Wigglesworthia glossinidia endosymbiont of Glossina morsitans morsitans (Yale colony): one gene and its partner. The protein of the gene in region 2 interacts with the protein of the main gene of each other region in a pairwise test. Links are inferred from orthologs where the notes say so. Each region holds a gene or a part of one and is shown on either strand. Other genes may lie near its edges.

Region 1 (3,323 bases), 140 kb from region 2 along the record:
GTTATTCCATAATTTCATTCTTTTTATGTGAATATTTTCTGAAAGTTTTAATTGTGCCCATAAATAAGCTGCTTGAAGATCCGACATTAAGTAACTAGAACCTAAACTGTGCCAAGTATATTTGTCTATTTTACCTTCAATTAATAATGAACGGTTTGTTCCTTTTTCTCTAATTATTTTTGCTCTTTCAATTAACGATTCATCGTTAATTAAAATTGCTCCTCCTTCTCCTCCAGAAGTTAAGTTTTTTGTGCTATGAAAACTTAAACATCCAAGATGACCGATACTGCCTAAATAAAAATTTTTATATTTTGCTAAAATACTTTGTGCGCTATCTTCTATAATCCAAAGCTTATATTTTTTTGATATATTTTTGATTGTATCCATTGCGCAGGATATGCCTCCATAATGAATAACTACGATAGCTTTAGTTTTTTTTGTAATTGCAGATTCAATTAATTTTTCATCAATATTTAGCGTATCAGGTCTAATATCTATAAAAATAATTTTTGCTCCTCGTAATACAAATGCGTTTGCAGTAGATACAAATGTATAGCTTGGCATAATAATTTCGTCTTCTTTTTGAATATTCAAAATTATTGCAGCCATTTCTAATGCATCTGTACATGAAGGTGTAAGAAAAACTTTCTTAACTCTCAAATTTTTTTCCAACCAACGTGAACAAAGATGCGAAAATTCTCCATCTCCGGATAAAGTATTATTTTTTATTGCAATACTAACATATTTTTTTTCTGTACCAATTAAAGTTGGTTGATTAAAAGGGATTACAGTTTTTTTATACATGAGAAATTTTTAATTATATTAAGTATTTGTTCGTAAATATAAATTATACATCACTGTAATAAGTTTTTAAGAACGTTTCATCATTTCAAAAAATTCATTATTAGTTTTTGTCATAGATAATTTATTCATCAAAAATTCCATACCGTCAATTTCATTCATAGGATGAATAATTCTTCTTAGAATCCACATTTTCTGTAGTTCTTCAGTGCTAGTTAGTAATTCTTCTTTTCTTGTCCCGGATCTGTTGTAATCAATAGCAGGAAATACACGTTTTTCAGCTATTTTTCTTGATAAATGTAGTTCCATGTTACCGGTTCCTTTAAATTCTTCATATATAACTTCATCCATTTTGGATCCAGTATCAATTAATGCTGTGGCAATAATTGTTAAGCTACCGCCTTCTTCCATATTTCTAGCAGCTCCAAAAAATCTTTTTGGACGATGTAATGCATTAGCATCTACTCCCCCGGTCAATACTTTTCCGGATGCAGGTACTACCGTGTTATATGCACGCGCTAATCTTGTAATTGAATCTAGCAAAATAATGACATCTTTTTTATGTTCTACTAATCTTTTTGCTTTCTCAATAACCATTTCAGATACTTGTACGTGACGCGATGCTGGTTCGTCAAAAGTTGATGCAATAACTTCTCCCTTAACTAATCTTTGCATTTCAGTAACTTCTTCGGGACGCTCATCAATTAATAAAACTATTAAAACGCACTCCGGGTAATTATATGAAATACTTTGTGCAATATTTTGTAGCAAGATTGTTTTTCCTGCTTTAGGAGGAGCTACTATCAATCCACGTTGACCTCTGCCAATTGGTGCCGCTAAATCTAGCACTCGTGTAGTAAGATCTTCTGTAGATCCATTGCCTCGCTCCATTTTCAAACGAGAGTTTGCATGTAGAGGTGTTAAGTTTTCAAATAAAATTTTATTACGAGAATTTTCTGGTTTATCGTGATTAACTTCGTCTACTTTCAGTAGTGCAAAATATCGTTCTCCTTCTTTTGGAGGTCTAATTTTTCCAGAAATTGTGTCTCCTGTACGCAAATTAAACCGCCTAATTTGACTAGGAGAAACATAAATATCATCTGGACCGGCAAGATATGAGCTATCACTTGATCGTAAAAATCCAAAGCCATCTTGTAATATTTCTAATACGCCATCGCCAAAAATATCTTCTCCACTTTTAGCGTGTTGTTTTAAGGTAGCAAAAATAATATCTTGTTTACGCATGCGAGCAAGGTTTTCTAATCCCATATTTTCGCCGAGAGTAACTAAGTCTGAAACCGGCTTATTTTTTAGTTCGGTAAGATTCATAATCATGAAATGATGGTGACGGGTATTGATTTATAATCATATTTTAAATCACTTGATATAAAGTTTTTATTCTAATTTTAGAAAAAATTAAAATTTTTTATACTATACTATTTTTACATGAACTTACGTACTGATAAATTTAAACATAATATTAATTATATTTTCAGTATTTTTTTTTAATTTAAGTTTATATAAAAAATTTAAATAAAAAAAATATTTTTACTTTGTTTTTATTTTATATATTTAAATCAATAAACTACAATTTTTTTAAATAGCTATCAATAAAAAATTCTAATTCTTTTTGCGAAGATACTCCAATTTTAGTTCCTAATAAATTTTGATTAAAAAACAATAGTAAAGTGGGTATGCTTCGAATTAGATATTTTTCTTGAATAATTGCATTTTTCTCTATATTTATTTTGACTAATTTTAATTTTTTAACATACTTCTTTGATATATCTTGTAAAATAGGAATCATAGATTTACATGGAGAACACCATTCTGCCCAAAAATCAACTAAAACAGGACTTTTAGATTGTAATACTACTATATTAAAATCATTGTCATTAATTTCTTGAATATTATCTTGATAATCCATCTTAAATCCATTTTTAATAATATTATGATATTATATCATGTATTGATATAGTTAAAATAAAATTTTTATATTATTGAAAACTTTGTTTCATAATAATGTATCTAAATTAGATTTTTCTAAATTTTTATTTAACTTTATAAAAAATTAAAAATCTTATTAATTTTTTTAAAATTTATATCGATGTTTCTTATTTATATATTATGATATAATTAGTTGTATACGATAAATAATTCTAGTTTGCTAAATATAATTAATAGATCAAAAATATTTTAAAAATTAAAATTTATTAAATTTTAAACGAATTTAAGAAAAATTCAACTTTATTTTAATCTACAAATATTTTAAAATTTTTTTATAAGTATTTAAATTTTAAAAATGATATATTCTAATATATATCTAATATTATTATTTACAATTTCGTATGAAAATTCCATGCATAACTGATTTTTATTTAAAAAATAAATCAATATTAATACGTACTGATTTTAATGTTCCAATTCAAAACAACAAGGTTATTTGTGATATACGAATTCAAAAATCTATTGCGACAATAGATTTTGCTTTAAAAAGTCATGCCAAATCTGTAATTGTTGTA
Region 2 (3,242 bases):
AGATTTAAGCAACTGATCTAATGGAAATAAAAGTAAATTATGATTATTAGTTTGCGAATTATAAATAAAAAGTTTTTTATTTTTACTTAAAATACGTTCCATAGTATCAATATATAACCTTTCTCTTGTTATTTTAGGAGCTATTTTATATTCTGGTAGAACTTTTGTAAATCTTTGTACTTCTCCTTGTGCTTCTAGGATAGTGCGAGCTTTATACGCTCTTCCTTCTTCTAAAATACGTTGCGCTTTTCCATTTGCTTGCGGCTGCACTTCGTTTGCATAAGCTTCTGCTTCTCTAATATATTGTTGCTCATTTTCACGTGCAGCAATTGCATCGTCAAAAGCTGCTTTTACTTCTTCGGGAGGTCTAGCTGTTTGAAAGTTTACATCTAATAGTTCAATTCCCATGTTATATGGTTGGATAGTTTCTTCTAGTATTTTTTGTGTATCACTACGTACTAGTGTGCGTCCTTCCGTCAGGATACGATCCATAGTATATTTTCCGATAACTCCACGCAGTGCACTATCGGTAGCTTGACGTAAGCTATTATCTGCATTAGTTACACTAAACAAATAATTTTTAGGATGAATTACTTTATATTGCACATTCATTTCTACTCTAACTACATTTTCATCGGAAGTTAACATAATTCCAGATGCAGCTAATTCTCTAACGGACTCTACATTTACTGGATATATTGTATCAATAAAACTTGGTTTCCAGTTTAAACCTGGTTGCACGATATGATGGAATTTTCCCAATCTAAGAATTACTCCTCTTTCTGCTTCTTTAATAGTATAAAATCCACTACTTATCCATGTAATCAAAATAAATATTAATACAAATCCAATATAAAATTTTGGATTTTTTTTTGTTTTGTTTGTAATATTTTTCTTTTTAAATTTGTTAAACTTTTTGCTTAATTTTCGAAAAATATCATCAAGATCTGGAGGTAATGCATCATATTCATTAACTTTTTTATCTTTGCAATCAGAATATTTCTGATCTTTTTTCCAAGGATCATTGTATTGACTGATATTATTTTTATATGTCATATTATGTTCCATGTTTTACTCATATAGAAATTTTTTAAGATTTTTATGGTTTAAAAAAATTTTTATATTAAATAATATTAATATTTAAATATTATGCGCAACTTAAATCAATGTAATTAAGAATAAAAAATATATGTTTATTTTCATGAATACTATCGTGAATATATAAAAAAATTTTTTTATTTTTAATTTTTCTAAATTAATAAATTTTGAAAAGTTTTAATTCATTTTTTATAAAAAAATAAATAATTAAATAAAATCATGAAATTTATATCATATTATAGTTGTATAAATTTTTAAACAAAATTTTCTAATAGAACAACTCGTTAATACCCAAAAAAATAAATAAGTAAAATATATATAAATATATATTAATAATTTTTTTAAAAAAATTAATTCATTAAAATAACTACATACTAATAAATAAAAATTTTTTTATTTATTAATAAAATCTTTACTTGAAGATTTCGATGTACATACGTAATTTATATTGCGACATAAATCAGAAGTAGTTTCTTGCTTTTTTACATTGTTTGGTACAACTGTAGAGATAGCATGTTTATATATCATTTGGCTAATACTATTTTTTAATAAAATTACAAATTGATCAAACGATTCAATATGACCTTGAAGTTTAATACCGTTTACTAAATAAATAGAAACCGGAATACGTTCGCGTCGTAAAGTATTTAAAAAAGGATCTTGTAAAGATTGTCCTTTAGACATGTTTATTTCCCAATAAAATATTATAAAAATATATCTAATACATTTCTATGAAAAAATTTTTAAAATCAAGTATGATTTGAAAAATTATTTTTTCTTAAAAAGATCATATATTTTTTCCGCAGCAAAAGCACTAGTATAAGTATTAATAATATAGCATGATTTTTTCCATTTACTTAACCATGTAATTTGTTTTTTGGCAAGATTTTTCGTCGCTTTCAGCGTGAGATAAACCATATTTTCATAATTTATTTCTCCAGATAAATAATCCCACATTTGTCGATAACCAACACAGTTCATTGAAGGTAAATTTTTATTTAGATTTTTTCTAAGTTTAAGATTATATACTTCTTGTTGAAAACCATTTTTGAGCATATTATAAAAACGATTTTCAATATTTTGATGTAAAATATTTTTTTTAGGTAATATAAAAAATTGACATACATCATATCGAAACTTTTTTTTTGGAAAATTAAACAATTCAGTAGGTGTAAACCCAGAAGCAATATATATTTCTAAAGCACGTATTAATCTTTGATGATCGTTGGGATGAATACGATATGAAGATTTTGGATCAACATTATTTAGTTTTCTATATATATAATCCCAACCAAATTTTTTAACTTTATTTTTTAAGTTATTGCGAATTTTTGGCGTATATGGAGGTAACGGCGATAATCCATAAAATAAACTGTAAAAATATAACATACTTCCACCTACTAAAAGTGGTATACGACCATTTGAAATGATTTTATGCATTATTTTTAATGCATCATTTTTAAAATCTTTGATTGAATATCTTTCTGATGGATCACAAATATCAATTAAATGATATGGAGCATATCCCATCTCACTTAAAGAAGGTTTTGCAGTACCGATATTCATATCTCGATAAATACATGCTGAATCTACGCTAATAATTTCAATTGGCAATTTTTTTTTGAGCTTTTCTGCTATTTCACTTTTACCTGAAGCTGTTGGACCCATAAGAAAAATAGCTTGAGGATATTTTTTAAGCTTTAAAGTCACATGCATAAGTTAAATATCAACATAAAATGTTATATAATTGAATTAAAATATATTTTAATATATTTTATTAGTTTTTTTCAATATCATTTATATTTAAAGCATTAAATATAATTTTTTAACTGAATAATAAATATTTTAATTTTTTGTATTTAAATATACATTTTTTTAAACAATGAAAAATATTTTTATTTTTGTATCAAATCTTAAAAAAAAGAAATTTACATGAATATATTTAATTGCAATATTATATTAATAATATTTTAAAATATAAAAAATATTTAGTTTAACAAAAATATTAAAATTTACTTATTTATGAAACAATTTCAAATGATTAATTCAAAAATTTTAAAACAAACTATGCTAATGTTTTATATTTAAATACATATAATACTTTTTATTAATATAATACTTAAATTTTTTTATGAATAAATATT

What was found.
Region 1: the proteins of hfq (region 2) and rho interact in binary tests that used the Escherichia coli proteins (3 or more experiments, as listed by UniProt). The link is inferred for Wigglesworthia glossinidia endosymbiont of Glossina morsitans morsitans (Yale colony) from one-to-one orthologs.

Annotation. Positions count from the first base shown.
Region 1 is NC_016893.1:480,565-483,887, reverse strand. What follows is about bases 1-2,972. They hold rho (transcription termination factor Rho), read right to left. Parts: upstream 2,131-2,972; coding sequence 871-2,130; downstream 1-870. Other genes in these bases: trxA (thioredoxin), read right to left, coding at 2,387-2,728; rffA (dTDP-4-amino-4,6-dideoxygalactose transaminase), read right to left, coding at 1-804. Also shown: WIGMOR_RS02355 (phosphoglycerate kinase), read left to right, coding at 3,150-3,323. UniProt on the Escherichia coli protein: Facilitates transcription termination by a mechanism that involves Rho binding to the nascent RNA, activation of Rho's RNA-dependent ATPase activity, and release of the mRNA from the DNA template.
Region 2 is NC_016893.1:621,522-624,763, forward strand. What follows is about bases 138-3,028. They hold hfq (RNA chaperone Hfq), read right to left. Parts: upstream 1,783-3,028; coding sequence 1,492-1,782; downstream 138-1,491. Other genes in these bases: hflK (FtsH protease activity modulator HflK), read right to left, coding at 138-1,056; miaA (tRNA (adenosine(37)-N6)-dimethylallyltransferase MiaA), read right to left, coding at 1,867-2,814. Outside these bases: more of hflK, read right to left, coding at 1-137; phrB (deoxyribodipyrimidine photo-lyase), read left to right, coding at 3,230-3,242. UniProt on the Escherichia coli protein: RNA chaperone that binds small regulatory RNA (sRNAs) and mRNAs to facilitate mRNA translational regulation in response to envelope stress, environmental stress and changes in metabolite concentrations.